4 regions of the Vibrio ziniensis genome follow, and region 2 is predicted to be linked to each of the others. Evidence: predicted binding sites of a transcription regulator. Region 2 holds the regulator's gene; each other region holds the start of a gene.
What was found. The regulator MetJ, encoded in region 2, represses methionine synthesis genes. The targets are predictions, from matches to a motif close to TTAGACNTNTANANGTCTAA.
Positions count from the first base shown of each region.

Region 1: the regulator MetJ is predicted to act here: its motif matches at 5,209-5,228, upstream of metE (5-methyltetrahydropteroyltriglutamate--homocysteine S-methyltransferase).
Region 3: the regulator MetJ is predicted to act here: its motif matches at 3,662-3,681, upstream of metH (methionine synthase).
Region 4: the regulator MetJ is predicted to act here: its motif matches at 5,065-5,084, upstream of metA (homoserine O-acetyltransferase MetA).

Region 1 is NZ_CP049331.1:1,229,312-1,237,444, reverse strand. Features, by position in the region: gene G5S32_RS05665 (dicarboxylate/amino acid:cation symporter) at 1-755, shown strand, start outside; gene G5S32_RS05660 (septation protein A) at 910-1,455, shown strand; gene yciA (acyl-CoA thioester hydrolase YciA) at 1,573-1,974, shown strand; gene G5S32_RS05650 (YciI family protein) at 2,106-2,402, shown strand; gene G5S32_RS05645 (GspS/AspS pilotin family protein) at 2,404-2,799, shown strand; gene metE (5-methyltetrahydropteroyltriglutamate--homocysteine S-methyltransferase) at 2,879-5,173, opposite strand; gene G5S32_RS05635 (hypothetical protein) at 5,480-6,826, shown strand; one part of gene G5S32_RS05630 (IS3 family transposase) at 6,994-7,844, opposite strand; one part of gene G5S32_RS05630 (IS3 family transposase) at 7,844-8,105, opposite strand.
Region 2 is NZ_CP049331.1:207,769-215,901, forward strand. Features, by position in the region: gene glpX (class II fructose-bisphosphatase) at 1-137, opposite strand, end outside; gene zapB (cell division protein ZapB) at 458-700, shown strand; gene metF (methylenetetrahydrofolate reductase) at 788-1,675, opposite strand; gene G5S32_RS00935 (bifunctional aspartate kinase/homoserine dehydrogenase II) at 1,953-4,364, opposite strand; gene G5S32_RS00940 (O-succinylhomoserine (thiol)-lyase) at 4,364-5,530, opposite strand; gene metJ (met regulon transcriptional regulator MetJ) at 5,746-6,063, shown strand; gene G5S32_RS00950 (malic enzyme-like NAD(P)-binding protein) at 6,198-7,475, opposite strand; gene rpmE (50S ribosomal protein L31) at 7,666-7,884, opposite strand; gene priA (primosomal protein N') at 8,132-8,133, shown strand, end outside.
Region 3 is NZ_CP049331.1:2,826,880-2,835,012, reverse strand. Features, by position in the region: rRNA gene G5S32_RS13070 (23S ribosomal RNA) at 1-1,184, shown strand, start outside; rRNA gene rrf (5S ribosomal RNA) at 1,312-1,427, shown strand; tRNA gene G5S32_RS13060 (tRNA-Asp) at 1,498-1,574, shown strand; gene G5S32_RS13055 (cation:proton antiporter) at 2,201-3,538, opposite strand; gene metH (methionine synthase) at 3,735-7,415, shown strand; gene lysC (lysine-sensitive aspartokinase 3) at 7,562-8,133, opposite strand, start outside.
Region 4 is NZ_CP049331.1:1,338,652-1,346,784, reverse strand. Features, by position in the region: gene G5S32_RS06155 (TolC family protein) at 1-1,252, shown strand, start outside; gene G5S32_RS06150 (HlyD family secretion protein) at 1,249-2,223, shown strand; gene G5S32_RS06145 (ABC transporter permease) at 2,226-3,419, shown strand; gene G5S32_RS06140 (ABC transporter permease) at 3,406-4,554, shown strand; gene G5S32_RS06135 (AAA family ATPase) at 4,575-4,946, opposite strand; gene metA (homoserine O-acetyltransferase MetA) at 5,108-6,049, shown strand; gene pilW (type IV pilus biogenesis/stability protein PilW) at 6,229-6,939, shown strand; gene G5S32_RS06120 (hypothetical protein) at 6,948-7,169, opposite strand; gene rlmF (23S rRNA (adenine(1618)-N(6))-methyltransferase RlmF) at 7,220-8,133, opposite strand, start outside.

The DNA.
Region 1 (8,133 bases), 1.0 Mb from region 2:
AAAGTCCAGAAAAACGCGATCCAGTCATCAATGGTGTTAACACTATCGTTGATTCTATGGTGTGGATGATCAACAAAGTAATGGTTATCGCGCCAATCGGCGTATTCGGTCTGATGGCTGAAGCTGTTGGTACATTCGGTTTCGGTGCCCTAATGGTGGTATTCAAACTGTTTGTCGTTTACACAGCGGCTATCCTGATTTTCGGTTTCATTGCTTACCCAGCGATGATTCATTTCTTCAGCAAAACTTCAGCGAAGAAATTCATCAGCGCAATGAAGAAGCCACAGGCGGTTGCTCTTTCTACAGCATCTTCTATGGCAACACTTCCTGTAACTATGGACACAGTCGAGAAAGACCTTGGTGTTCGTAACTCGACAGCGTCATTCGTTCTACCTCTAGGTGCAACGATTAACATGTCTGGTAACGCAATCTACTACGGCTTGGTTGCAATTTTCTTTGCTCAGCTATTCCACATTGATCTGTCTATCGGTGCTTACATTGCAATCATCGTAACAGCAACTTTAGGTGCGGTTGGTCAAGCAGGTGTTCCTGGTCCATCATTCCTAGTTGTAGCGGTTCTTTTAGCAGCAGGTATTCCAATCGAAGGTCTACCACTATTGTTCGCTCTAGACCGTATCTTCGACATGATCCGTACTGCACTGAACATCACTGGTGATGCAGCGTGTGCTGTAATCGTAGATTCTTTGATTGAAGAACCTGAAGAAGAAAAAGTTTACCAAGATCAACAAGCTTAATTGATGATTTTAAAAGAGAAGCCGTCCCTAGGGGCGGCTTTTTTGTTTTCATTAAGAAGATCGCCATTTTGTAACTAAATGGTTTACGCCTATTTAGATAACCGTGCAAATTGAGTAGACTGTGGGCAACGAAAAGTTTGGATGTACCCATATAATGAAACAACTGATTGAGTTTATTCCTCTAATTATCTTCTTTGCTCTTTTTAAGCTTTACGACATATATGTTGCTACCGCAGCTTTGATTGCAGCGACAGCTATCCAAGTAGCAATTTCCTACTTCGTTTATAAGAAAGTCGAAAAAATGCAGCTCATCACTTTTGTGGTTGTTGCAATATTTGGTGGTATGACTATCTTCCTACACGATGACAATTTCATTAAGTGGAAAGTCACCATTGTTTACACCGTATTTGCTTTAGGTCTGACTATTAGTCATATGATTGGCAAATCAGCAATCAAAGGCATGTTAGGTAAAGAAATTACCTTACCCGATAGCGTATGGGCAAAAGTAACCTGGGCATGGGTTAGCTTTTTCGCTGTATGCGCTGTGGTAAACATTTATATCGCATACCAACTACCTTTAGATGTATGGGTAAACTTTAAAGTGTTTGGCCTTCTTGTAGCGACCTTTATCTATACTCTGCTAACAGGTGTCTATATCTACAAGCATTTACCTAAAGAGCAGAAGAATTCTAACCAATAGGTGATTCAGTGCTCCGTTTAAGGGTTAAATCTAAGTAGTATTTACTGCTATAATAGCCACCTTTCTAACAGCGACTCGCTAATCACAGTCGCTGTTTTGTTTACTACGGAAATTGAAATGAGTCAGGAAGTCACTTCCCCTAGAGGTCAACTATTACTTAGAACACTTGCTATGCCAGCCGACACCAATGCGAATGGTGACATTTTTGGTGGATGGATCATGTCCCAACTCGATTTGGCTGGTGGTATTTTAGCAAAAGAGATTTCTTCTGGTCGTATTGTTACGGTGTCGGTTTCAAGTATCGCGTTTAAAAAGCCGGTAAAAGTTGGTGACGTTGTATGTTGTTACGGCGAATGTACTAAGATTGGTCGAACTTCCATGTCGATTAACCTGGAAGTTTGGGTGAAACCCATCAGAGTCGACGGTGTCGGAGATCGTTTCCAAGTGTGTGAAGCTACTTTCAACTATGTTGCGATTGATTCTGACGGTCGCCCCCGTCAGATCAATCCAAGAAACTGATCACAGAAATATGACCACTGAGGTTTAATCATTTACCAAGTTTCAGTACATTACCCCCCTATTAACTTAAACCAAAGTTAATTTAGGCAACTGTTAGCTTGTTGTTTCAGTCATTAATAAGGATATGGATTATGTGGTATGTCATTTTTTCTCAAGATGTTGAGAACTCTCTAGAAAAGCGTATGGGTGTTCGCGCAGCGCATTTAGAACGCTTGCAAGCTCTTCAAGATGAAGGCCGTTTGCTGACAGCTGGTCCAATGCCTGCTATCGATTCCGAAAATCCAGGCGAAGCTGGTTTTACTGGATCAACAGTAATTGCTGATTTCAACTCGCTAGAGGAAGCCAAAACTTGGGCAGATGCAGATCCTTACGTCGCTGCAGGTGTTTATGCTAATGTCATCATCAAACCGTTCAAAAAAGTTTTTTAATATGAAAAAATATATCGCTAGCTTTATCACCTTCAGTTTAATTTTACTTTCGGGTTGTAGCTCCAATGCTGAAAACCAACGAAATTTGGAACTACTGGCTGAGAATAGAGCTAGCCTGCTTAGTGCTGAACTCCCCTTAGAATATGGTCCTCTGAATATTCTGCGAGCCAATGCTCAGGGAACCACCATTGAAATGATGATGGTCTATAATGCTGATGGTAAAAACGCTAAACCAGTAGCCGAAGTGCTGAAAAATAGCATAAAAAGTTTTTGCTCTGACAAAAATATCAAAGCGAATCTTGAAGTGGGAATAAGTTACCGTATTAAAATGCGTAACACCCGAGGTCAATTAATGGTTGATGAGCTCATTACTCAACAAACTTGTACTTCACTATAATGTGATTCGCTATTTATGAAGGAGCTCAGTTGAGCTCCTTCTTTGTTCTACTACTTTTGTTAATTTTGCTACCTTTATTTTAGGCCACGTTACTTTGTGCCTCTTCACGCAAGGTTTTTGCTGCTAACACCATATTGATGAGCGAAGCTTCAACCTCTTTCCAATTACGTGTTTTCAATCCACAGTCTGGGTTTACCCATAAACGCTCTGCTGGGATTTTCGCTGCTGCTTTACGTAACAGGTCTTCAATCCATTCCTGCGTTGGGATATTTGGTGAGTGGATATCATAGACACCAGGGCCAATTTCATTTGGATAGTTAAAATCTTCAAACGCCTTCAGCAGTTCCATATTCGAACGGGAAGTCTCAATGGTAATCACATCGGCATCCAGTGCAGCAACCGAATCGATGATTTCATTGAACTCGCTGTAACACATGTGCGTATGGATCTGCGTTTCTGCTGTTGCACTTGCCGCAGAGATTTTGAATGATTCAACTGCCCAATCTAAATACGTTTTATGGTCACGCTTCTTCAGTGGTAAACCTTCACGAATTGCTGGTTCATCAATCTGAATGATATTAATACCCGCGTTTTGAAGATCAGACACTTCATCACGCAGTGCCAGAGCCAATTGCTGCGCAATCTCTTTGCGGCTGATGTCTTCACGTGGGAATGTCCAGCACAAGATGGTAACAGGACCAGTCAGCATGCCTTTCATCTTCTTCTTGGTCAGGGACTGTGCGTAGCTAGACCATTCCACCGTCATTGGCTTTTCACGTTCAATATCTGCGACGACAATCGCTGGCTTCACGCAGCGTGAACCATAACTTTGCACCCAACCAAATTGCGTAGTTTGGAAACCAGCGAGGTTTTCCGCAAAGTACTCAACCATGTCGTTACGCTCTGCCTCACCATGTACTAACACATCTAACCCTAAAGCCTCTTGACGCTTTACAGCATCAGCAATGTGCCCTCTCAGCGCAGTAATATACTCAGCCTCTGGCAATACCCCTGTTCGGAATGCGCTACGTTGAGTGCGAATCTCGCCGGTTTGAGGAAACGAACCAATAGTTGTGGTTGGGAACAATGGCAAACCAAGCTGCTTCGCTTGTTTCGCAGCTCGTTGCTTATACGGCTCACTTCTTTCTGCCAACGAAGCAGTAATAGCATTTACTCGAGCTTGTACCTGTGGCTTGTTAACGTGCGTTGCTGTCTTTCGCTTCACTATTGGCTGACTATAAGTATCACAAGCTAGAATGGCATCTTGCTCGCCATCCAATGCTCGTCCAAGTGCGGCAACTTCCGTCACTTTCTGTTTTGCAAAAGCAAACCAGCTACGCACCTCTGCTGAAAGATTCTGCTCAAGCTCTAAATCAACAGGGCTATGAAGCAGTGAACATGAACTTGCGACCCAAAGGCGATCACCTAATTTGTCTTTCACCGGTTGTAGCTGGTTACGAAGATGACCCAAATCTGCTCGCCATACGTTTCTACCATTGATAGCACCAACAGACAGAACCCAATGCTCCGGCAGTTTGTTTAGTACGCTATCTAGCTGCTGTGGCGCAGCGGAAATGTCTATATGAAGACCGTTCACTGGCAGTGCAACTATCTTGTCGAGAGTATCAATCACTGAGTCAAAGTATGTGGTAAGCAGTACTTTAACGTCTCCTTGCAACACCTGGTACGCCAATTTAAATGCGTCCTGCCATTGGCTTTCAAGCTCAAGTGATAGCACGGGTTCATCAATTTGCACCCACTCAACCCCTTGTTTGGCCAATTTCGACAAAATGTTTTGGTAAGCCGTCAGTAAACAAGGTAGTAAAGTCAAACGGTCAAAATTCTCTTCGACTTCTTTTCCGAGATACAGGTAACTCACAGGCCCTAATAGAACCGGTTTTACATTCGCTCCCGTTTTAATGGCTTCGTTCACCTCTTCAAACAGTTGTGGCCAGCAGACTTCGAATTTATCGTCTGAGCTGAACTCAGGAACAATATAGTGGTAGTTGGTGTTGAACCACTTAGTCATATCTGATGCGGCACTGCCATTACAGCCACATGAACTTTGCGATTGACCACGACCAACACGGAACAGTGTATCGAGGTCAGGAAAGCCATGATTATGACGAGCAGGCACGTGTCCAAGAAGTAATGTGGTGGTGAGTACATGATCGTACCAAGCGAAATCGCCCGCAGTCGCGAAGCTTAAACCTGCTGATTTTTGTAACGCCCAGTTGTTGTGTCGAATTTCACTACCAACCGCTTTTAGTTCTTGTTGAGTGATGTCACCACGCCAGTATTTTTCTAGTGCAAATTTAAGTTCGCGTTTTTCGCCAATACGTGGATAGCCCAAAATATGTGTAATAGTCGCCATGTGATCGTTCCTTTTGTTAATCTGAGCCAAACACAAAAGATGTCTGGATGGCTAAACTATCACTCCAACAGCTTAATGAAACAATCAACTAATACTCAACTTGTTTATTAATAATATTCATGTATTGAATTAGAGCTTAACTATAAAACTCAAACGGCTTTAGATAACTAAGAGTAAAAATGGAATTTAACCTCACCACGTAAGCAGTTTTTACGTTAAGACAAACAGACTAATCCTACATACAGCAAATTTCACAAAGCTCTAAAATGTTAAGTTGAGTTTTAACCCCCTGTTTGAGTTTGAGTGATGAAAAGAATATCGCTAGCCATATTAGCAAGCATAGGTTTGGGCCTGATATTAGGTGCCTTGCACATTAGCTTTGCTACTAACAGTATTATTAGTGATAAAGTTTATAGATTTAACAACTTTATTTCTGTATTTGACGCATCTAGAGAAAAGCTAAATATTGTATCTAAAAACATCCTTAGTAATTTAGCACAAGATAAAGATGGAGCATTTATTCGTGATAACAACAAAGATCTCAAAGATCTTTATGTAAAAGGAAAAATAAATATTGTCGATGCCACGATATTACAAACCATATCAGACCTTTATGATAATAATCCACGATTAATCAATGAAGAATATAATAAAGAGCTGAACTACTTATCAGTAGTCAACGGAACTCTGTTCTATCGTATAAAGCCGACTAATTATCTTACCTTTAAAAATTCTATCCAATGTGAACTGTCTGATTATTGCGCCCTGCTGTATTACAACAGCAAGCTTTCTAGTGTGACCTATAATTACGATATCCTGGAAGATCCATCTGGCAGCACTAATTTCACCATTTCTCGACCGATTATTAAAGATGGGGTCAACTTAGGTAGTCTAATCCTAGATATTCCCGTTAGTAATATTTTTAATCAACACACTTTCATGAACAAAGAATATTACAATGGTAAAAATGTCTACAGTTTCTCAAGCTCAGACCTACCTATTTTACAATATCAAGGTGATTTTTATATCGATACAAAAAACATCATTCGTATAAAGATTTCCTATGTAGACATATGGGTAAGTCATTCTTATCTATTTGTTCAATACAGTGCACTTGTATTCTTTATCCTATTCCTATTGCTGAAGAAAATAGAACTCAACAGATTAACTAGAAACATAGTGGCAGGAAAAGAAAGCTTCTATGACACTGAGTTTAACAAATTATGTGATGACGTAGCGGTCTATAGCTACGAAATTACTGAGTCTCGTCATTTAGAAGATGTTATTAAAGCGAATGCTGAGAACTCATTAATCCTCGTTAAATACGATTTGGAAGAAGCAAAGCAACGCAATGTGGTCCCCATGGCACATGCACATATGGTTGCTATTATTGGTTCTTTTATTCGTGCAAGTGATTATCTCATTAGAAACTCGAACAGCGATAATGAACTGATTATTCTATTGCCTAAGTGTTCGACTGAAAATGCGGTGAAAGTATTGAATAAGGTTTTATTTAGACTAGGTGATGATATGTACTCTGAACATGAATTAAAGCTCAGAGCATCAAGAATCATATCCAACATTCAAAGTTCAGCTAATATCGATAGTATTGTCTCTATAGCTCAAGATGAGATATCTAAGTTGGTCAACTAAATAACTTATAGTTATTGATATCAATTTCTATGTAAAAAATCCGCCTTCCAAGAAGACGGATTTTTATATAACCTAACGTTTATACAGTATGTGATAGTTAAAGTTTTGATAGTAAAAAGCTCTGCATTTTCAGAGCTTTTTACATTTATACTGTAAACCTCCCCTAATTAGTTGCATCCATAATTAGAGTTTTCGGCTTGTTCATTCTTCATTAAATATTCCCATGGTGTTAGATCATTGAGAGCATCATGGGGACGGTCTTCGTTATATTCTCGTATCCAGTCTTCTGTTAGCTCACGCACTTCATTCAAGGTTCTGAATACATACATATCTAAGATCTCTGTGCGATACGTACGGTTAAAGCGTTCGATATAGGAGTTCTGAGTTGGTTTGCCTGGCTGGATAAATTTCAGCTCGATATCATGCTCTTCAGCCCAAGTCGCTAGCGTCGCAGAGATAAACTCTGGACCGTTATCCATTCGTAATTTTTCAGGGTAACCTCGCCATGCAATGATCCGTTCAAGCACTCGAACCACTCGTTGAGCCGGTAAGCTTAAATCCACTTCGATAGCTAAAGCTTCACGATTGAAGTCATCCACCACGTTGAAAGTTCTAAATCGTCGACCGCATTGTAGGCTGTCACTCATAAAATCGATGGACCAACACTGGTTAGCTAACATGGGCACACTAAGCGGCTCGGACAAACGAGTTGGTAAGCGTTTTTTTCCTTTACGACGCTTATTGAGTTTGAGTTCGCAGTAAATCCGATATATCCGTTTGTGATTCCAGCTATGTCCCCAGCGACGAAGTATTTTGAGCAATTTGCTAAAACCGTAGGCAGGATGACGTTCAACCGCCTTTTGCAGTTCAACAATCACTTCATCGTCGTTATTCGCTTTAGGTTGATATCGATAAACCGAATCACTCATGCCAACTACGCGACACGCAAGACGTAAACTGGCATTGTGCCGTTGTCTGGCATACTTAACCAGTTCGCGTCTTATCGCTGGCTTTACAGCTTTTTTTCTACAATGTCTTTGAGAATTCGATGCTCTAAACTCAACTCAGCAAACATGGCTTTCAACCGGCGATTCTCATCCTCCAAGTCCTTAAGGCGCTTTACGTCAGAGGCATCCATCCCACCGTATTTCGCTTTCCAGTTGTAATAGGTTGCATCAGAAATACCGTATTCACGGCACACGTCATTGACCTTACGACCTGCTTCCACTTCTTTTAAGATTTTGACGATTTGTGTTTCTGAGTAACGTGATCTTTTCATCGCGAGTTCTCCTTCTGTGCTCAGTCTA
Region 2 (8,133 bases):
TGATTCAGTAGTGTACGCATAACTTCTACGGCGGCACCGTCGGCGGCGTTTTTATCACCACGACCAAGCCATTTATAACCTGCTAGTGCAGCACCTTCTGTGACTCGAGAAAAAGCCATTGCTAAATCACGTTTCATTTTCACTCCAACTCAGAACGATAGGGGATAATTTCGGCGGCATTCTAACATAATAGTAGGAAAACGTTTGCTAATTAGCCCGGCAGAGAGTTGTATTGGATCAAAAGATAGTGAGATTTAGCACGTTACAGGACAGATTCTGATCAGGCTGTAGTTACTTTCTTAGATGAAAGTTAGCGCCAGGTAAAATTACGTTGTTTTTTTAAGCGAATAGCGAAAAAGATCGAATATAGTGAGTGTTTCTCTGGGCTTGGCTGAGTAGAATGGGGCAATAAGTGACGTTTTGTCCATTTCAACCGAATCAATAAAGGGTAAGTACCATGTCTTTTGAAGTACTAGAACAACTAGAAGCAAAAATCCAAACCGCGGTTGACACAATCGCTCTACTGCAAATGGAAGTTGAAGAGCTGAAAGAAGAGAAGCAAAAGCTAGTTGAAGAAGCAAATGAGTTGAAAGCGAACCACGAAGCTTCTGTACAAAAAGCGCAACAAATCCAACAAGAGCATGACCAATGGCAAGAGCGCATTCGTAGCCTACTTGGCAAAATGGATGATGTGGAATAAGCCTCTGCTTTTCACAAATAAAAAACGCCGAACAGTATCGGCGTTTTTATGTTTTGAATATCGAGCGAGAGTCGGCTCTCTTCAAAATTAACGAGTAGGGCGAACACCTAAGGTGTGGCACAACGCGTAAGTCATTTCAGCACGGTTTAGCGTGTAGAAGTGGAAGTCTTTTACACCTTCGCGTGACAGTACGCGAACCATATCAATTGCCTGACTTGCACCTACTAGCTGACGAGTCACTGGATCATCCTCCAAACCTTCAAACTGTTTTGCCATCCAGCTTGGTACTTTCACGTTGTTTTGTGCAGCAAAGCGAGATGCTTGAGCAAAGTTCGATACTGGAAGAATTCCCGGTACAATTTCTACATCAATGCCTGCCGCCACACAACGGTCACGGAAACGTAGGTAGCTTTCTACATCGAAAAAGAACTGAGTGATGGCGCGGTTAGCACCTGCATCTACTTTACGTTTCAAGTTCAATAAGTCAGCTTGAGCACTTTTTGCTTCTGGGTGTACTTCTGGGAATGCTGCAACAGAGATATCAAAATCATGGCGAGACTTTAATAGTTCAACCAGATCAGAGGCATACATCTCAGGCTTACCGCCGCCAGGAGGGATATCTCCACGTAGAGCAACAATATTGTGAATACCGTTCGCCCAGTAATCATCGGCAATGTTAATCAACTCTTCACGAGAGGCATCTATGCAAGTTAGGTGCGGCGCTGACACTAGACCTGTTTGATCTTTGATCGCTTTGATAATTGAGTGGGTACGGTCACGCTCACCAGAATTTGCACCATAGGTAACAGAAACAAACTTAGGTTGAAGAGTTTTTAGACGGTGTACAGAGTTCCACAAGGTTTCTTCCATCTTCTCTGAACTTGGCGGAAAAAACTCAAAAGACACATTAATGTTAGAAAGCTCAGAAATATTCTGGTTTAAAGCGTCAATATGACCTGCGTGCGTGTATCCCATCTTCTCTCTCCTTGTAGTTATCACTACAAACGCTGATATTCGTTTAAATTGACGTTTAGACGTCTATATGGCTACAGAATGAATTGAATACGTTTTAATGTCAACCCAACTATTATGAATTTTTCTCATGTTGATGGTGAAATCATTTCAATTCATTTAAATGCTAAATGGTGATTTTTCATACCAAGAAATAATAGTTTCGAGTGTTGTTCTGGATAAATGGAAGTTAATAGCGATAAAACAATAAAACTCGCCAGTTACGGCGAGTTTTATAAGGCTATAGGAAGCTTGAAAGTAGGTTGAGGTCAGACTGAATCGCTCCAGCGGTCACTTCTCGACCTGCCCCCGGCCCACGAATGACCAGTGGGTTGTCTTTGTACCAACGACTCTCGATGGCAAAGATGTTGTCACATGGCAATAGGTTTGCCAGTGGATGATCTTTCTCCAAAGCTTCAACACCTACACTTGCTTTGCCGTTTTTCTCTAGACGAGCCACATAGCGAAGCACTTTATCTTGCTTCTGAGCTTTCGCTAAACGCTCAGCTAGTCGCTCATTAAGTAATTGGCTGTTGTCGAGGAAGTCATCCAGCGAAATATCACGCAATTCTTTAGGAACCAGAGATTCTACTCGAATGTTTTGAGGTTCAACCTCCAAGCCTGATTCACGGGCGAGGATCACCAGCTTGCGCATAACGTCAGAACCGTCTAAATCGTTACGAGGGTCAGGTTCGGTCAACCCTTGTTGCCAAGCTAAATCCACCAGTTCGCTAAACGGGATTGAGCCATCATACTGTTGGAATAACCAAGAGAGAGTGCCTGAGAAAATACCAGACAGTGCAGTGATTTCATCACCACTTTCACGCAAATCTCGAACAGTGTGGTTGATAGGCAAACCAGCACCAACTGTCGCGTTATACAGCCAGTGGCGGCTGATCTTCGCAAACGCATCTTTGACTTGGTTGTAGTATTCGCTCGATGCGGAACCAGCAACTTTATTGGCAGAGATAAGGTGCATACCTTGTTCTGCAATATCCAGATATTGGTTAGCTAGGATTTTACTTGCTGTCACATCTAACACGATGGCATCGTCATAGCCTTGTAATTTGCCTAGCTTGTAGAGCCAGCTATTACTTTCATTTGGAATCGCTTCATCGCGATAACGGCTCAGAACTGTTTCTGGGTCGATACCTTGTGGGTCAAACCAGTATGTCTGGCTGTCTACCACAGCAACCAACTCAAAGTTCATACCTCTGCGTTTTTCCAACTCTTCTTTTTGTTCAGCAAACAGTTTTAGCCAGCTAGAGCCGATGTTACCTTTGCCGCATAACGCAAGAGCAACACGTTTCTGCGCTTGGAAAATTTGGTTGTGAACACCTACCACGAGCTTCTCGACGGGTGTTTGGCGTAGTACTGCCACTAAGCTAAGTTCTGATTCCGCTTCACAAACAAACTCTACCGGTGCATTTTTTAGTTGTTGGTAGAAACCGTAGCTATGGTTGGCGTTCTTGGTAACACCAGCACCGACGGCACCCACTAGGGAATAACCTTCTTTCAATTTGATGTCGGCTGCGGTTGCGATGTCTTGTAGGTATGCAAGAGCCCCCGACGCGATTTCAGCTGTGTATGCCAAGCGTAATTTATGTTGGTCTGCTTGCGCTTCAAAAGCGAGAGGTTCAAGTTGCTCGCGTTTGAGCTTCTCAAGAGTCTCACTGTAAACTCGTTCGAAATCATGGCCGTGACCAAACTCAAGTTCAATCAGTAGCACTTCATCTAATGAAGTAATGATTTTTGCTCCGCGACCTGACGCCAATACACGTTCAATTTTGGTTGAGCCTGATTCTGGCTTGTGACTGCAGCGCAGTTGAAGTTCCATTGCGCTTTGAGCAACTGGCTGTAACGTGCGGCTATGCAAAACTGGAGCGGCAAGACGAGCCAGTTCGTTGGCTTCATCTAAACGCAATAGTGGTAGTAGACACGCATTCGTTACGATACGTGGGTCAGCACTATAGACGCCAGCCACGTCACTCCAAATTGTTACGCGAGAAACATCGGCTAGAGCACCAATGACAGTCGCTGAGTAGTCAGAGCCATTACGACCAAGCAGCACGGTATCCCCTTGGTCATTTTGCGCCATAAAGCCAGTAATCACGATACGGTGATGTGCATGTTGCGCCAATACTTTCTTCAATAGTGGGTAAGAGCGCGAGCGGTCAACCTCCGGCTGAGTCCCTGCTTCAGCGCGCAGAAACTCACGTGCGTCTTGTGACAAGGCTGGTAAGTTGCTTTGGTTAAGCAGTGTTGCCAACAATCTTGCTGACCACATTTCACCGTGGCCAAGCACCGCAGCCTGCTGCGCTTTTGTTAGTGGTGCTGTTAGTTCGCCTAAGCGGATGAATTCGCCATTGACTTGTGTTAGCAAGCTATCTGCCACTTCACCTTCAAGAAGTTCTTCGACCAACTTGCATTGGAATTGACGTAATGATTGCAGAGTTTCGTGAGCAACCCGTCCGTCTTTGTTCAATGCTTCTAAAAATGCGATCAAGCGGTTGGTTGTTTTGCCTGCCGCTGAAACAACCACTAAATCTTCAGGTTGTGAGTACTCTTTAAGAATGTTTGCTACGCGCAAATAACATTCAGGATCTGCTAAGCTACTGCCGCCAAATTTATGTAGCTGGCGTGAAACCGTCATTAAAACTTCTCCTTAGCTTTGGTAAAGGCTTGGTCCAAATCAGCGATAAGATCTGATGCATCTTCTAAGCCAACCGATAAACGCAGCAATAGCTGAGAAATACCGGCTTCAGCAAGCGCTTCTTCGCCCATTGCACGGTGAGTCATACTTGCCGGGTGGCAGATTAAACTTTCCACCCCCCCCAGAGATTCTGCGAGTGAGAAAAGCTCTAGCTCGCCGACAAAATATTTTAGCTGTTCGTAGCTGCCTGCAAATTCAAAGCTCAACATGGAACCAAAGCCGAGTTGCTGTTTCTTCGCAATATCATGTCCCGGGTGCTCAGGTAGGCTAGGGTGATAAATCGCTTTTATCAGTGACTGTGTTTTCAAATAATCCAAAATTTGCAGCGAGCTTTCTTCATGCACACGCATACGGGCGCCCAAGGTACGGATACCACGCAATGTCATATAGCTGTCAAATGGTGTGCCTGTTGCACCAATACAGTTCCCCCACCAAGCCAGTTCTTCAGCATGAGCTTTGGTTTTACTGATCACCACACCGCCAATGACATCTGAGTGACCATTGATGAATTTCGTTGTTGAGTGGATGACAAAGTCTGCACCCAGCGTTAGGGGCTTTTGGTAAACGGGAGTTAAGAACGTGTTATCTACCGCGACTAGTGCGCCTACAGCTTTTGCTTGTTGACAGATTTTTTCAATATCAACTACACGCACCAAAGGGTTAGAAGGCGTTTCTAACAGCACCAGTTTTGGCTTCTTCGTCAACGCTGCCGTAAGTGCTTGTTCATCAGATTGATCAACAAAAAGAACCTTGAAATCGCCTTTCTTTGAGCGAGTATTGAATAAGCGGTAAGTACCGCCATAGCAATCGTGTGGCGCGACGATGAAGTCGTTAGGACCAAGTAGCGTTGAAGCAAGCAGGTTTAACGCTGAAGTGCCGCAGTTAGTCACAACCGCGCCTTCACCGCTTTCTAATTCGTAGAGTGCCTTTTCCAACAAACCTCTGTTTGGATTCCCTGAACGAGTGTAGTCGTACTGAGGCACTTCACCAAACGCAGGAAAGCCGTAGTTAGTCGATAAATAAATTGGCGGAACGACAGCGTGATATTGAGTATCTGATTCGATTCCGGTACGAACTGCAATTGTAGCTGGCTTGCGTTTGGTCATGAGTATTTCCTTTCCTGAGACTCTTAAATAGACTTCCAATTTCACAGTAAGAATACATGTGTTCGTCTATATTGGGGAATGACATCATACTTTACTTATCAATTTTAAAGACGTCAACACTTCTAGACGTCTATATGTCTTTGCTTATGGCGGTAAATCCCGCTAAAATCTAGCCTTTGGAATTATTACTCGAATTCAAACAATGAAGGTGCGCAATGGCAGACTGGAACGGTGAATATATAAGCCCCTATGCAGAGCATGGAAAAAAAAGTGAGCAGGTGAAAAAAATCACCGTATCAATTCCACTTAAGGTATTGAAAATACTCACAGATGAACGTACTCGCCGCCAGATCAATAACCTGCGACATGCGACCAATAGTGAGCTTTTATGTGAAGCTTTCCTGCATGCTTATACTGGTCAGCCGTTACCAACGGATGAAGATTTACGTAAAGATCGTCCGGATGACATTCCAGCAGAAGTAAAAGCATTAATGACAGAAATGGGCATTGAGTTCGAGGCTTACGACGACTAATTGTTGTCGATAATCTGTTTATTCGCCCAATTGTGTAGATAGTTATAAAAAAGCCCTGATATAAAACAGGGCTTTTTTGGCTTTGAGTATTTTTAAAACGAGTCATTAAATTGAACTCGTTTATGGGGGCAATATTAGTTTGCCATGTAGTTTTCAGGCATTCCGATATGCGCAACTCCAGAATCAATAGCTGCCTGAGCTACCGCTTTTGCTACGCGAGGCAATAAGCGAGGATCCATCGGTTTCGGGATAATGTATTCTTTGCCGAAAGTTAGAGAATCTACTCCCGCAGCTTTCAATACTTCTGCTGGTACGGGCTCTTTCGCTAATTCACGAATTGCAGCTACTGCTGCTAGTTTCATCTGATCGTTAATCACTTTCGCACGCACATCTAATGCACCACGGAAAATGAACGGGAAGCAAAGCACGTTGTTCACTTGGTTTGGATAATCGCTACGACCTGTACCCATGATTAAATCATCGCGCACAGCATGTGCCAGTGCAGGCTTGATTTCAGGATCTGGGTTGGAACATGCAAACACAACGGGTTTATCCGCCATCAGTTTAAGTTCGTCGGCTGTTAGCAGGTTAGGTCCTGAAACGCCTAAGAACAAGTCGGCACCTTTAATCACATCTTCTAGGGTGCGTTTGTCGGTATTGTTAGCAAATAACTGTTTGTATTCATTGATGTCATCACGACGAGTATGAATCACACCTTTACGGTCAAGCATGTAGATTTTTTCGCGCATAGCACCGCATTTAATCAGCAGTTCCATACACGCTACGGCTGCAGCGCCAGCACCTAAACAAACGATAGTACATTCATTGAGTTTTTTGCCTTGCAGCTCGATAGCGTTAAGCATACCTGCAGCGGTAACAATTGCAGTACCGTGTTGATCATCATGGAATACTGGAACATCACAACGTTCAATCAGGCGGCGTTCAATTTCAAAACAGTCTGGGGCTTTGATGTCTTCGAGGTTGATACCGCCAAAGGTGTCTGCGATGTTCGCTACCGTATCAACAAACTCATCGATAGTGCGGTGCTTAACTTGAATGTCGATGGAGTCTAGGTTTGCAAAGCGTTTGAATAATAGCGCTTTACCTTCCATAACCGGTTTAGAAGCCATAGGGCCAAGGTTACCTAAACCTAAAATTGCTGTGCCGTTAGAGATAACCGCAACGGTATTGCCTTTAGCTGTGTATTTATAAACGTTATCAACGTTTTGTGCGATTTCTCGAACGGGTTCTGCAACACCAGGACTGTATGCGAGAGCTAAATCTTTTGCTGAATCTGCGGATTTGGTGAGAGCGACTGCTATTTTTCCAGGAGTTGGCAGAGCGTGGTAGTCGAGGGCTTGCTGGCGAAAAGCTTCTTCCTCGGTAAGTTCATGGCGATCATTATTGGACATTAGGTAGAGCCTTATGGTTTTCGTTAAGGCCACTCATTCTAGAGTATGTCAATGGATCTTCATAGTTTTGATAAGTGAGAAATATAGCTCCTAAGACCAGATTATGTGGTTAGAGATATGACGGTAGCAAATGCCAAAAACTAAAAAGGACGCCGTAGCGTCCTTTTTTGAATCTTCGCGTAAAGTAAAATTACTTCTTGCTAGATAGCGCGCCGAAACGCTTGTTGAAGCGATCAACACGACCACCAGTATCAACGATACGTTGCTTACCAGAGTAGAATGGGTGGCACTTGTCACATACGTCTAGGTGCATTGTGTCTTTACCTAGAGTAGAGTTGAAAACGAAAGAGTTGCCACAAGAGCAAGTCGCGTTTACTGCTTTGTATTCTGGGTGGATACCAGTTTTCATGGGATAACCTCAAATTAGGCCGTGTCGCCATCCGAATCTATGCCGGACACCACACGTAAATTAATAAATAATTAGTGACACTTGAAGAGCGTTCTTACAAGCGTCTCATCAAGGCGCGATATAGTAATGAATCCTGAGTCACTGATCAACCGCTTTCGCTGTTATTTTCGCCACTTTAGTTGCTCGAATTTCATGGCATCATCCAGTAGACTGTATTTTCTTTGATTTTTGCTCTCTCAAAACCATTAT
Region 3 (8,133 bases), 590 kb from region 2:
AGTCCCTCGCGGATGGAGCTGATGAGAGTCGCAGATACCAGGTGGCTGCAACTGTTTATTAAAAACACAGCACTGTGCAAAATCGTAAGATGACGTATACGGTGTGACGCCTGCCCGGTGCCGGAAGGTTAATTGATGGGGTTAGCGGTAACGCGAAGCTCTTGATCGAAGCCCCGGTAAACGGCGGCCGTAACTATAACGGTCCTAAGGTAGCGAAATTCCTTGTCGGGTAAGTTCCGACCTGCACGAATGGCGTAATGATGGCCACGCTGTCTCCACCCGAGACTCAGTGAAATTGAAATCGCTGTGAAGATGCAGTGTACCCGCGGCTAGACGGAAAGACCCCGTGAACCTTTACTACAGCTTGGCACTGAACATTGAACCTACATGTGTAGGATAGGTGGGAGGCTTTGAAGCGCAGACGCTAGTTTGTGTGGAGCCGTCCTTGAAATACCACCCTTGTATGTTTGATGTTCTAACTCAGACCCGTTATCCGGGTCGAGGACAGTGCCTGGTGGGTAGTTTGACTGGGGCGGTCTCCTCCCAAAGAGTAACGGAGGAGCACGAAGGTGGGCTAAACACGGTTGGACATCGTGTGGTTAGTGCAATGGCATAAGCCCGCTTGACTGCGAGAATGACAATTCGAGCAGGTGCGAAAGCAGGTCATAGTGATCCGGTGGTTCTGAATGGAAGGGCCATCGCTCAACGGATAAAAGGTACTCCGGGGATAACAGGCTGATACCGCCCAAGAGTTCATATCGACGGCGGTGTTTGGCACCTCGATGTCGGCTCATCACATCCTGGGGCTGAAGTCGGTCCCAAGGGTATGGCTGTTCGCCATTTAAAGTGGTACGCGAGCTGGGTTTAGAACGTCGTGAGACAGTTCGGTCCCTATCTGCCGTGGGCGTTGGAGAATTGAAGGGGGCTGCTCCTAGTACGAGAGGACCGGAGTGGACGAACCTCTGGTGTTCGGGTTGTTACGCCAGTAGCATTGCCCGGTAGCTAAGTTCGGAATTGATAACCGCTGAAAGCATCTAAGCGGGAAGCAAGCCCTGAGATGAGTTCTCCCTGGCACTTTAAGTGTCCTAAAGGGTTGTTCGAGACTAGAACGTTGATAGGCAGGGTGTGTAAGTGCTGTGAGGCATTGAGCTAACCTGTACTAATTGCCCGTGAGGCTTAACCATACAACACCCAAGGGGTTTTGATGGACTCAAAGCAAGAGCAGAATTGAATGTGTAGAGAACACTAAACAGCTTTCCGATTTGTTGGTTTCCACTTTTTTATAAAAAGTGAAATCAAAAACAGAATTTGCTTGGCGACCATAGCGATTTGGACCCACCTGATTCCATGCCGAACTCAGAAGTGAAACGAATTAGCGCCGATGGTAGTGTGGGGTCTCCCCATGTGAGAGTAGGACATCGCCAGGCTTTATTACTTGTGTTCAGATTGATAAATCTGAAGGCAAACAAAGAAAAGACTTAATAGTCTGACCAATGCGGAGCGGTAGTTCAGTTGGTTAGAATACCGGCCTGTCACGCCGGGGGTCGCGGGTTCGAGTCCCGTCCGCTCCGCCACTTATTTCGAAGCCTCGTCAGAAATGACGGGGCTTTTTTGCGTCTATAGCAAAGTGACCAATGCGGAGCGGTAGTTCAGTTGGTTGCTCTTTGTTTAATACCATTCTGGAGAACTTCCTGACCAGTGAATAGGCGTCGATAAGCAAACCCTCCGAGCCATGGATGGCTCGGCGGAGCTTCAGGGACAAATGAATGCGCGTTTGCGTTTGACGCCCATTCACTGTTCTACCGATGCTCTGTCTGATCATGTTGTTATCTAGGATGGTATCAGGCTATTCCTCATTTTCTACTTCGTTGGCTCCTTTTAATCTTCAGTCGAGTGTTGCAGGTGAGATAGAGGCAAAGTTTAAGGTATTTGCTTTTGGTTCTACCCCTTATCGAGGTGGGAGTTAGAGGAGGCTTTCACTGAACTTAGCTTATCGCGTTCAACGAGTATTTCGTAGAAGCAATGCTTACCCAATCTCTCTTTAAAAGGGAAGGGGAAATAGCACTACGCTATGCCAGTGATGGCGGTATTGGCTATGTTGGAATGGCTTAACGGATGGATATTCGTCGTATCTGGGTTTTACTATTAAATAGCTATAAAAAAGCAGCAACCGGAGTTACTGCTCTTCAAAAAATAATGTTTAGATATTTTGCTGCTGGCTTTGCTGTACGTTACTTTGCTCTGCAGTCTGTTCCTGTTCTTCCATTTCTTTCTCTTTAAGTTTGGCCTTGTCAATCATCGGTGTGATTGTCGAACCTTGCACTAAGATAGAGAACACTACTACAGCGTAGGTCATTACCAGAATCAGCTCTTTTACGTCGATAAGTTTATCTGGGATAACCATCATGCCTGATGGAATTGACAGTGCCATCGCTAATGCTAGACCACCACGCAATCCACCCCAAGTTAAGATCTTAATCGACCAAGGGTTGTATTTACGATAACGCTTAAAGCCTAAGTATGAAACGAATACGCTACTGAAGCGTGCTGCTAACACTAGCGGTATCGCGAAAGACATTAAGATCCAGTCTTCTTTGTGGAATTCGAAAAGGAGCATCGACATACCGATCAAAAGGAAAAGCAAGCCATTTAAGAATTCATCGACCAACTCCCAGAAGTGATCGAGATGTTCTTCACTTTCTTTAGAAAAGCCAATAAAGCGAGTCCAGTTACCTATCATAATACCTGATACCACCATCGCTAATGGGCCTGATACATGGATAACGTCTGCAAACACATAACCGGCAGTCGGTACACCAATAGTCAGTAACAGTTCCATGGAGTGGTCGTTAGTTGCGCTGATCAAGTAGTGGAATAGCAAGCCTAATAGGAAGCCATAAATAATGCCGCCAATCGCTTCTTGAGCAAATAATGCAGCTACACTTCCTACAGTTGGAGCTTCTTTACCGAATGCAATAGTAAAGATGGTTACGAAGATAACTAGACCGAAACCATCGTTGAATAGAGACTCGCCTTCAATTTGGGTAGAAATACGTTTAGGCGCATTCATCTTTTTAACAATCGCTAATACTGCTATCGGGTCGGTTGGAGAAATCAGAGCGCCAAATAGTAAGCAGTAGACAAGATCGAGATGGATGCCTGTGAAATAACAGAATCCATATAAGCCGAAACCAATGAAGAAGGTTGAAAACAGCGTTGCGCCGAGTGCAAGTACCGTAATCTCCCATTTTTGATCTTTTAAGTGGGGAAGTTTGATACCGAGGCCACCTGCAAATAAAAGGAAACCTAAAATACCTTTTAACAAAAAGTTTTCAAAGTTGATGCTGGTGACTGTTTCTGTTGCTATTTGAGTAAGATGGAACCAGTCATTTTGACCAGCAATAAGGATAAGTAATGAGAGCACCATAGAACCAGCTGTAATGGCTATCGTGGTTTGCATTTTCACTATCTTGCTGTTTAAAAAAGCAATCATCATTGCTGCAGCAGATAGAAAGCACAGAGTGTAGTAGACCGACATTTTCTTCTTCAAATGTAACTAAATGTGAGCGAAATTGTCCTTTGATGCTGAACAAATAGCAAACACTTTTTACCTATAGATTTATCAAAATTTTAACGTGCGCATTTATCGTAATTAGATGTTTTAGACGTCTAGATTTCTAATCAATGTGTGATAGGATGTCGAACAAGCAAAAAAGGAATAATGAGGCTGTACTGTGGGTAGTAATCTAAAACACCAGATCGAAGCGCAATTGAAGCAACGTATCATGTTGATCGATGGTGGCATGGGAACCATGATCCAAGAGCACAAGTTGCAAGAGGAAGATTATCGTGGCGAACGCTTTTCGGATTGGCACTGCGATCTAAAAGGAAACAATGATCTTCTCGTTTTGACTCAGCCTCAATTGATTAGAGGTATTCACGCTGCTTATTTGGAAGCTGGTGCAGATATCCTTGAAACTAACACCTTCAACGCCACGACAATTGCGATGGCTGACTATGATATGCAGTCTCTCAGCGAAGAAATTAACTTTGCAGCAGCCAAGCTTGCTCGTGAAGTCGCTGACGAATGGACAGCAAAAACGCCGAATAAGCCACGATATGTCGCGGGTGTTTTAGGTCCAACTAACCGTACTTGTTCTATCTCTCCTGATGTTAACGACCCTGGTTATCGCAACATCGAATTCGATCAGTTAGTGACGGCTTACTCTGAATCTACACGTGCGCTAATAAAAGGCGGCAGTGACTTGATTCTGATTGAAACTATTTTCGATACCTTGAACGCGAAAGCGTGTGCTTTTGCGGTTGATGCAGTGTTCGAAGAGCTTGGTATTCAATTACCTGTCATGATCTCCGGTACGATTACCGATGCATCCGGTCGTACTCTTTCTGGTCAAACAACAGAAGCATTCTATAACTCTTTACGTCATGTTCGTCCTATCTCATTTGGCTTGAACTGTGCTTTAGGTCCAGACGAGCTTCGTCAATATGTCGAAGAGCTTTCTCGCATTTCAGAATGCTATGTTTCTGCTCACCCGAATGCAGGGTTGCCGAACGCATTTGGTGAATATGACCTGTCACCAGAAGACATGGCTGAGCATATTGGTGAATGGGCACAAGCGGGATTCCTTAACTTAGTTGGTGGCTGTTGTGGTACAACACCTGCTCACATTGCTGCGATGGCTAAAGTGGTTGAGGGTGTTACGCCACGTGAGATTCCTGAGATCAGTGTTGAATGTCGACTCTCTGGTTTAGAACCATTGAGCATTGCCGCTGATACTCTATTCGTGAACGTTGGTGAGCGTACCAACGTGACTGGCTCTGCTCGCTTCAAACGTCTTATCAAAGAAGAATTGTACGATGAGGCTTTAGACGTTGCCCGCGAACAAGTTGAGAATGGCGCTCAAATCATCGATATCAACATGGATGAAGGTATGCTGGATGCGATGGCTTGTATGGAGCGATTCCTCAAGCTGTGTGCATCAGAGCCTGAAATTTCGAAAGTACCCATCATGGTGGACTCTTCGAAATGGGAAGTTATCGAAGCAGGTCTGAAATGTATTCAAGGTAAGGGCATCGTAAACTCTATCTCGCTAAAAGAAGGCGAGGAGAAGTTTATTCATCAGGCGAAACTGATTCGTCGTTACGGTGCTGCCGTTATCGTAATGGCGTTTGACGAAGTTGGTCAGGCTGACACTCGTGAACGTAAGATTGAAATTTGTCGCCGCGCTTACAATATTCTTGTCGAACAAGTAGGTTTCCCTGCGGAAGACATTATTTTCGACCCGAATATCTTCGCTGTTGCAACGGGTATTGATGAACACAATAACTACGCGCTTGATTTCATCAATGCAGTAGCAGACATTAAACGTGAGCTTCCTCATGCGATGATTTCTGGTGGTGTATCTAACGTTTCTTTCTCTTTCCGCGGTAACAACTACGTGCGTGAAGCGATTCATGCTGTGTTCCTATACCACTGTTTCAAGAATGGTATGGATATGGGTATCGTTAATGCTGGCCAGCTTGAGATATACGACAACGTTCCAGAGAAACTGCGTAATGCGGTTGAAGACGTTATTCTCAACCGCGACAACGGTGCAACAGAGCGTCTGCTTGAGATAGCAGAAGAATACCGTGAAAACGCAGTAGGCAAAGAAGAAGACGCATCTCTACTTGAGTGGCGTACTTGGCCGGTTGAAAAGCGTTTAGAGCACGCACTGGTTAAAGGTATTACTGAATTTATCGTTGAAGATACTGAAGAAGCCCGATCTAAGGCGTCTAAGCCACTTGAAGTTATCGAAGGTCCATTAATGGACGGCATGAACGTGGTGGGTGACCTGTTTGGCGAGGGCAAAATGTTCCTGCCGCAAGTAGTGAAATCGGCTCGTGTAATGAAGCAGGCGGTTGCTTATTTAGAGCCTTACATTAATGCGATGAAGCAGTCCGGTTCTTCAAACGGCAAAATTCTACTGGCGACAGTGAAAGGCGATGTTCACGATATCGGTAAGAATATTGTTGGCGTTGTACTGCAATGTAACAACTACGAAATCATCGACCTTGGCGTGATGGTGCCGTGTGAGACCATTCTAAAAGTTGCACGTGAACAGAAGGTGGACATTATTGGTCTGTCTGGACTGATTACCCCATCTCTGGATGAAATGGTGCACGTGGCTAAAGAGATGGAGCGCCAAGGCTTTGAGTTGCCACTGCTGATTGGCGGAGCGACAACCTCTAAAGCGCATACCGCTGTGAAGATTGAGCAGAACTATCACCAACCTGTAGTGTATGTGAACAATGCCTCACGCGCCGTTGGTGTGTGTTCAGCATTGCTCTCTGATGAGCGTCGTCCAGAATTCGTAGAGCGTTTAAATCTGGATTACGAAAGAACCCGTGAACAACATGCTCGTAAAAAACCGAAGAGCCGTCCTGTAACGCTGGAACAAGCTCGTGCGAATAAAGCTGCGATTGATTGGCAGACTTATACGCCACCTGCACCAGTTAAACCGGGTATTCATGTATTCAAAGATTTTGATGTCTCAGTGCTACGTCAGTACATCGACTGGACGCCATTCTTCATGACTTGGTCACTGTCTGGCAAGTTCCCAGCGATTCTCGATCACGAGTTGGTCGGGGAAGAAGCTCGCAAGCTGTACAAAGATGCCAATGATTGGTTAGACCGTATTGAGCAACAAGGTCTGATGAAGGCGAATGGTATCTGTGGTTTGTTCCCAGCAGCGAGCATTGATGATGATATTGAAGTGTATGCGGATGAGTCGCGTCAACAAGTGATTAAAGTGCTGCACAACCTTCGTCAGCAGACTGAGAAGCCAAAAGGTGCCAACTACTGTTTGTCTGATTTTGTTGCCTCAAAACATAGTGGTAAACAAGACTGGGTAGGTATGTTTGCTGTTACTGGTGGTATTGGTGAGCGAGCGCTTGCGGATGACTTCAAAGCCAAAGGTGATGATTACAATGCGATCATGGTGCAAGCGGTTGCTGACCGTTTGGCAGAAGCCTTTGCTGAATATCTGCATATGAAAGTACGTACTGAGATTTGGGGTTATGCGCCAGATGAGAATCTCAGCAACGAAGATTTGATTCGCGAAAAGTATCAGGGTATTCGTCCAGCTCCGGGTTATGCGGCTTGTCCTGAACATACGGAAAAAGGCGCTATTTGGGAGCTGCTAGGCGTACAAGAACAGATTGGTATGGAACTGACAACCAGTTACGCAATGATGCCGGGCGCATCTGTTTCCGGCTGGTATTTTTCACACCCTGACTCGCGCTATTTTGCTGTAGCACAGATCCAAGATGATCAGGTTCAGAGTTATTCCGAGCGTAAAGGTTGGGACAGCGTTGAAGCTGAAAAATGGTTAGGTCCTAACATCAACGGCTAGCTATACGCCTTTACTCCTCCCCTTTCGAAGGGGAGGCTGGGTGGGGTTGCTTTCACCGCGCTTAATTAAGATTGCAATAATTAATAAGTTCAGTGGACTTCAACCCCCTCTAGCTCCCCCTCATCTGAGGGGGAGAACCAGCAAGACTACTTGTATCGATTCTCGAACAGATCCAAATGCAGCTTCTGAATTACCGCTTTAGATTCATGAGCATCAACAAGGAAGCAAAGGTTATGGTCACTTGCTCCGTAGCAAATCATACGTAGGTTAAAGTCGCCTAATGTGCTGAACACTTCTTTCGCATAACCTTTTGTCTCCATGTGGTTACCAATCAAGGCAACAAGACATAGGTTATGTTCCACTTCTACCGTACACAGCTCTTGTAGTTCTTCTCTTGCTTCTTGTGGTAGCTCTGGTGCTCCACCTGAAGTGTCTGTCTTATCTAGAGTCAGTGATACACTGATTTCAGAGGTCGTGATAAGGTCAACTGAGATTTTGTATTTTGCTAGGATTTCGAACACTTTCGCTAAGAAGCCATAAGCATGGAACATCTTCGCACTGCGAAGCGTTACCATAGTTTGGTTGCAACGTAGAGCCAGTGCGCGGAACTGTGGCGAGTTCTCCACTTGTTGGCGAATCCAAGTACCACCTTTTTCTGGCTCTTTAGATGAACCAACAAACACCGGAATTTCATGGCGCAGTGCTGGTACCAGAGTTG
Region 4 (8,133 bases), 1.1 Mb from region 2:
TAAAGGTAGCCTCAACTTACCATCTATCAGTATTTCTGCGAACTACACGCACTTAGACAAAGACGTCACCCTTTCTGGTCAGCAAATAATGGAAAGTACGGGGCAATCAGTCGCTTTACCCGCTGCACTCAGCTCTCTAAGCTCATTAACTTCAACGATTACTGAAAGAGACATATTCAGCTCATCAATCCGAGCTGTTTGGCCAATATTTACCGGTGGACGAATTTCCGCAGCTCAAAATGCAGCCGATGGACAAAAAGAAGAAGCACAAAGTCAACTTGCGATGGAAACTCAAGCACGCTACGAAGACTTAGCCAAATACTATTTCAGTGTCATATTAGCTCAGCAAGTCTTGGAGACTCGCTCTTCTGTTGAAACAGGATTAACCAAACATAGAGATAACGCACTCAAGTTGGAACAACAAGGGCAAATTGCGCATGTTGAAAGGCTGCAAGCTGATGCGTCACTAGATAAAGCGACCGTTGAACGCAAAAAAGCTCAGAAAGATCTTGATATTGCTCAGAGTGCACTAACCGAAATTCTAGGACAAACAACACTCGTTGAACCAGACGGTGTGCTATTTATCAACCAAAACCTTCCTCCTATGAATGCCTTTATTGAGCAAACTCTAAACACCTATCCAGGGCTGGATTTGCTTGACGCCAAGGAAAAACAAGCCAGTAGTTTAATTAGTGCAGAGAAAGGCAAGTACTACCCCGAAGTCTATCTTTATGGCGATTACAATATTTATGAAGATGACTCATTGGCTAGCCAAATGACACCAGATTGGTTGGTTGGTATTGGGGTTAGTGTTCCTTTGCTGGAAAACACCGGACGTAGTGATCAGATGAAAGCGGCACAAAGTGCGGTTTCTCAGGTAAAATTCTTAAAGGCGCAAGCAAGGCAAGACTTACAAGTGCTAGTAAAGAAAACCTACCTCGAAGCTGAGCAAGCGCTTGAAGAAGTGACTGGACTCAATTCTAGTCTTAATCTTGCTCAAGAGAATCTTAGACTACGTCAGAAAGCATTCGCTCAAGGCCTAGCCACCTCTGTTGAGGTCGTCGATGCTGAACTTTACTTGGCAAGTATTAAAACACAGCAATATGTCGCTAGCTTCAACTACTTAATCTCACTAAATAAATTGCTTGCGCTTACCAGTGAGATGGATACTTTTGACACTTATAAAAAGTCGTCAATTCCTCTGACTACCTCAAACAATCAGCCCATTTCGAATGAAAAGGATCCATCATGAAAGCTGTAAAAACGACTTTGGTTGCTATTTCTGCCCTAGCGGTAGTGTCATGGATCGGTTATGGCTTTTATAAAGCGTATCAACCTAAGCCTATTCATTTGCAGGGTCAAATTGAGTCGCAACAATACAGTATTTCTTCAAAAGTGCCGGGACGCATTGATCAAGTGTATGTACGCAAGGGAGATATGGTCGAAAAAGGACAACTTATTTTCACCATTCACAGTCCAGAAATTGAAGCCAAACTTGACCAAGCTATTGCTGGCAAAAAAGCCGCTGGCGCACTCGCGAAAGAGGCAGAAAATGGAGCTCGAGAGCAACAAATTCAAGCAGCGAAAGATCAATGGTTGAAAGCTCGTGCAGCGTCTCAATTAGCTGAGAAAACGTATCTACGTGTCAATAACTTATATAAAGACGGTGTGCTTGCTGAGCAGAAAAAAGATGAAGCGTTAACGCAATGGCAAGCCGCAAAATACACTGAAAGTTCAGCGTTGCAGATGTATAACATGGCACAAGAAGGCGCTCGCGAAGAAACCAAACAAGCGGCGGCAGAGAAAGTTCGCATGGCAGAAGGTGCGGTTGCCGAAGTTGAAGCTTATGCTGCGGATACCCAGATTTCTAGCTGGTTTAACGGCGAAGTCGCGCAAGTACTAATGCAAAGCGGTGAACTCGCGCCGCAGGGATTTCCTGTGGTCACTGTTGTTGATACACAGGATTCATGGGCCGTTCTTAACGTTCGTGAAGACTTGCTCAGTCATTTTCCGAAAGATACACAGTTTAATGCTTATGTACCGGCTCTAAACAAAACATTGCCATTTAAAGTTACCCATATTGCGGTAATGGGCGATTTTGCGACTTGGCGTTCTACTGATGCAACACAAGGTTTCGACCTACGCACTTTTGAAGTGGAGGCTCGCCCTGTAGGACCTATCGAAGGTTTACGTATGGGTATGAGCGTGGTGGTAGAACTTTAATGATGGAACACCCCGTGGTTTCAACGTCTACCGCTTCACCAGCTATCGAATCCCAATGGCAATTACTCCGGAGAGATCGATGGCTGCTCTCATGCCTAACTTGGATTCCTATTGCACTAGCCGTAACAATCTGGTGGATATTTTCGCAAGCTATTGTTCGCGATCTACCCGTGGGCGTGGTGGACTTATCGAATAGCCGTCTTTCTCGTCAACTGACCAGAGAGCTTGATGCGACATCTACCCTCTCCGTCATTCGCAGTTATACAAACGTTGCACAAGCTAGCGAGGATTTAAAAGCTACTGAGATATATGCTTACGTGGTTATTCCACGTCAGTTCGACAAATCGATTTATCGAGGAGATCAACCGCAGATAACAACCTTCTTTAACAGCCAAATGATATTGGTGGGAAGGTTAATCAACTCAGCAGTTGTGCAAGCTCAATCCACTTTTAATGCGCAAATCGAAGTAGTGAAGACGCTCGCCAAAGGCCAGCAAACCACACTTGGTGCAATGAGCCATGTGTTGCCGATACGAACGCAAATAACACCATTATTTAATAAGAATACAAACTACGCTCAATTTCTAGTTTCTGCCGTTGTGCCTGCCATATGGCAAATCGCTATGGTGGTCACCACCATTATGATATTAACGGCTAATCACAGAACTTATGGATTAGCGATTTGGGCAAAAACTAATCCTCTCTCTCGATTAGTAGCAACACTAGCCCCTTATTCTTTAGTGTTTGTGCTTCAGGGAGCAGTGTTTCTCACTTGGTTTTATCATGGGTTAGACTGGCCGCTCCACGGTCAAATATCAACGATACTCATTGCTCAATGGTTTACCGTCATCGCCTGTATGATTATGGGCTCACTGTTTTTCTTTATTTCACTCGATCCAGCGAGAGCAATGAGCTTTGCCGCGGCTTACACTGCGCCCAGTTTTGCGTTTATGGGTATTACGTTTCCAACTAGCGACATGGGTCTATTGGCTCAAATTTGGCGCAGTTTACTTCCGGTGAGTCACTATATTGATGTTCAGGTAAGCCAAGCCAGTTACGGGTTTGACGCATATCATTCACTTGCGTCTTTATGGCCAATGTTGGGCTATCTAGTGCCATTTGGGTTAACTTTACTGCTACTTAAAAAACACCTGCAAGCTGACTTAAAAAAGAGGTGTGCTCATGAGCTGGTTTAAATTAATTAAAGCTGAAGTAAAAGCACTGTTCACTAACCCCGTAGTCGTTCTCACTGTGTTTGGCGGTGTTGTATTCTATTCATTTCTGTACCCACTTCCTTACAGTCAGCAAACACCTAGAGAACAAACTCTCACCATCGTGAACTTGGATAAGAGCCAAGCTAGTTTTCAATTAGAACGTATGGTTGATGCCACTCCTCAAGTTCAAGTGGTACAGCGAAATTCCACGATTGAAGAAGCGAAGAAAGCCTTTTTAAACAAAGACGTCAGTGGCATTCTGGTCATTCCTGAACATTTCTATAAAGACTTAATGCTAGAGAAAAGTACTTCACTCGCCTATGCTGGCGATGCATCTTACTTCTTAGTTTACGGAACGTTAGTTGAGGGATTGGCTCAGGCGGGAGGCACAATAGCAGCAAAAACCAAGGTTGCTCGCCTGTTGGTTGATGGAGAACCACTTTCTCTTGCGTCAAAACATTACTCCCCAACAGGGCAAAACCTCAAGCCTACATTCAATGCTCGAATGGGTTATGTTGATTACGTTGTCCCTGCTGTGTTCGTACTCATACTGCAACAAACAATGCTGATTGCTTCAGGCATGATGGTAGGAACACAAAAGCATGGTCATGGATACTGGAGCCAACTTTCGAGTCTGAAGCTCATTGCGTTAAGAAGCGTTGTAATCGTCCCAATTTACTATCTGCTAAGTATGTATTACTTCGGCGCTAGCTTTAGCTTGCATGGCGTAAACACACTTGCTCATGCAACAGAACTGCTGATGCTCCTACTACCGTTTTTGCTTTCTTCTTGCTTTATCGGGATTTGGCTTGGTTCAATCACACCAAGGAGGGAACTGGTAACGTTAGTAGTATTGCTAAGTTCAATGCCTTTAATTTTTTCTGCCGGTTTTATATGGCCGATAGAAGCCTTACCTCAACCAATCGTGTGGGCTTCAAAACTTTTTCCAAGTACTCCAGCGATACAAGGTTTCTTAGCACTGAATCAAATGAGTGCTGAGTGGCGGCAGATCGCACCACAGTGGACTTTATTGTGGGGACAGGTTTTGGTCTGGCTGTTTTTGGCTTGGTGGCAACATAGAAAAACACTGCGCCCTGACGTTATTAAGGCGAAATAAGAAAGAGATGGCAGGTTGTTTTATTCTTGCCAGTCTTTTCTCATTCTCTCAATGACATCTTCCCCTACTCCGTGGATATTTCCATAGGATTCGCGACAAACAATAATCTTAAGCTTGGCTTTGTATTTTTTAGCTAACTTCTTGTACGCACTCATTTCCCAGAGTTTTACAAAAGTGTTTGAAACAACAACATTTTCCCTCTGATGCAGCCAATAATCTGCCTGGCTCTGACACCATTGGTGAGCCTCTCCAATCGCTTCAGGACGATACAGATATTCCCCCTGCTCATTCACAAAATACATATCCGCCTCCAAATGCACGCCGTTGAGTGTTTTTGCTAAAGTTGATTTACCAGAGCCTGGCAAACCACGGATAAGAGTGAGAGTCAGCATTAGGAACCCAGTTGTAAGATATAAAATGATGAAATGACCATGTAGGACGCGAATATTAACTTAATTTTGGTTTGTCTGCATTTTGCTATCGACATCTGTGCATAGTTAAGCTATAAGTCTAGATGTATAGACGTCCAAAATGTTAGCTAAGGGAGAAAGCTGTGCCAATTAGGATCCCCGATCAACTACCTGCAAGTGATGTATTGCGCAAAGAGAACATCTTCGTGATGCCCGAGTCCCGAGCCTCAACGCAGGAAATCCGCCCATTAAAAATATTGATCTTGAATCTGATGCCGAAAAAAATTGAGACTGAAACTCAATTTTTACGTCTGCTCTCCAATTCGCCCCTTCAATTGGATATTGAGCTGTTACGCATCGATGATCGTCCAAGTAAAAATACACCTGAAGAACACCTTAATGCCTTCTACCGCCAATTCGATAAAATTAAAGATCGTAACTTCGATGGTCTTATTATCACGGGTGCGCCTTTAGGGTTAGTTCAATTTGAAGATGTAGCCTATTGGGATCATCTACAAACCATCATGACTTGGGCAAAACATCATGTTACATCAACACTTTATGTCTGTTGGGCTGCACAAGCGGGTTTGAAGTTGTTGTATAACCTGCCGAAAAGAACACGCAAAGAAAAGCTATCGGGCGTATACCACCACGATATCCATCAACCATTCCACCCTATTCTACGTGGGTTCGATGATACGTTTTTGGCTCCTCACTCTCGTTATGCAGATTTTGATGCCGATTATTTGGGTGAGCATACCGACCTAGATATCCTTGCGACCTCTGACGTAGCTGGTGTGTATTTAGCATCAACCAAAGACAAACGTAATGTGTTTGTCACTGGTCATCCTGAATACGACGCTAATACTCTACACAATGAGTACGTACGCGATTTAGGGGAAGGAATGGAACCTATGATTCCTGTCAATTACTACCCAAATGATAATCCGGATAATCTGCCAAGAGCTAGCTGGCGTAGTCACGGACATCTTTTGTTTTCCAACTGGCTCAACTACTGCGTTTACCAACAAACTCCGTTTGATTTAGAACACTTCAGTGAAGACAAATTCACTAAAGATGATTAGTAAGAAGTGAATCTAAGCTAAGACGATAAGCCCGCAAATAACAAGCGGGCTTTTTATTCACCTATTTGAATAATAAAAATAGCGGTGAATATGCAAAACCTGTCGCAGAAGCTTTCTGTTCAACTTCGATAATCATTTGATTTTATTATCATACTTTCAAAAACATAGAGAGTAAGAAAATGAAATCTGTACTCATCATATTGTTATCGTTTTATTTGTTAGGCTGCATAACATATGAACAAGAAAATAGCCCTAAGCTTAATAGTGACCCTATCGAGAAAGCCGAATCTAGGATCACTTTAGGCTTAGGCTATTTAAAAATTGGTAATATGGTTAAAGCAAAGGAAAATCTTGAAAAAGCTTTACAGTACACGCCTGAACACTATAGAGCCATGCTAGCTATCGCTCATTATTACGATATGGTTGGAGAAACAGAGAAAGCTCAAGTTTCTTATGACAACGCGCTAAATAAGCATAGTGATAACGGTCAAGTGCTTAATAACTATGGTGCGTTTCTTTGTAAAAAAGGGGAATTCCGCCAAGCGGATCAATACTTTAATCAGGCCATAGCACAACCCAATTATTATTTGATTGCAGAAAGCTATGAAAATGCGGGACTATGCGCCATCAAGTATGGTGATTTACATAGAGCTAGGCAGTATTTCAGCCGAGCAGTGGGCCATGATCCACAGCGTTTTCACTCAATCTTACAACTATCGAAACTTGAGATAGATTCAGGAGAATTATCTAAAGCTAGAGAGAGACTAATGCAGTTCCATCTGAGCTATGGGTATAAGAAAGCCTCTTTGCTGTTGCTAGCCAGTTTGGAGAGACGAACAGGCAATTCTGAGTTAGAGCAGAAATATTTATTACTGTTGAAACAGCAATAAAGTTGTTATTACTTTGCGTTGTTAGGGCGGCTACTATTGCCGCCTTTTCTATCGCGATAATGAACTCGGCGCAAACGTCGCACCTTCTTAACTCGCTTTATCTTTAGATATTCGCGATAAACAATGCGAATAAAGAGAACCAATCCAACAATCAGTAACAATGAGAACACGCTTAGAAATGGTTTGCATATCCAATCGGGTTGGCAAGGTTGAAAGAACACAATGTCCATGCTTACCTCCTCAGTTTCTCATTCAGCAAGTTAGTCCCACTACTGTCAGATTAGCACTTACTTTGTAACCACAGCTTGCGCTGATCAACATTTTGAAAAGTCCATGCAATAAAACGACTTATCTTCTGTCCTTGCTGCATCTCTACTACTTTTATCGACTCCACACCCACTTTCTGAAGTTGTTTTTTCATCCAGCGTACGTTTTCACTTTTCGATATCAAAGTAGTGAACCAAAGAACCTGCTCCGCAAATTGTTGACTTTCAAACGCCATGTTTTTAATAAATTCAGCTTCACCACCTGGACACCAGAGTTCCGCCTTTTGCCCACCGAAATTAAGCGTCGCATTTTCACCTTGCTTTGAGTTCATCGGCTGGCTACCTAAACCCTTTTTCTTCTTATTGGCTTGAAGATTTTTTAACTTGCGCAGCGTTCCCTGCTCCGCTTCTGCTAATGAAGAGTGAAAAGGTGGATTACACGTAGTCACATCGTATTTTTCATTAGGCTGGATAATGCCTGCAAATATCGATTTGCTATCTCCCTGAAAACGACACTCGATACGCCCGCGCAAATTGTCGTTGTATTGGGCAATGTTGTTCGCTTGTTTTACCGATACAGGATCAACATCACTGCCGACATAGTTCCATCCATACTCAGTCACGCCAATAATTGGATAAATACAGTTAGCGCCTACACCAATATCTAAAGCGCGAACTCGGCTTTGTTTGAGTAATTTGTTCTCTGATTGCAGAAGATCCGCAACACGGTGAATGTAGTCTGCTCGCCCCGGGATGGGTGGACACAAGTAACCTTTTGGAACATCCCAGAACGTGACACCGTAATGAAGAGCTAACAGAGCCTTATTCAATAGTTTCACTGCGATTGGATCAGAGAAAGCAATACTCCAATCACCTTTAGGATTCTTAATCAGATGCGGTTTTAACTCAGGTAGCACTTTACACAGCG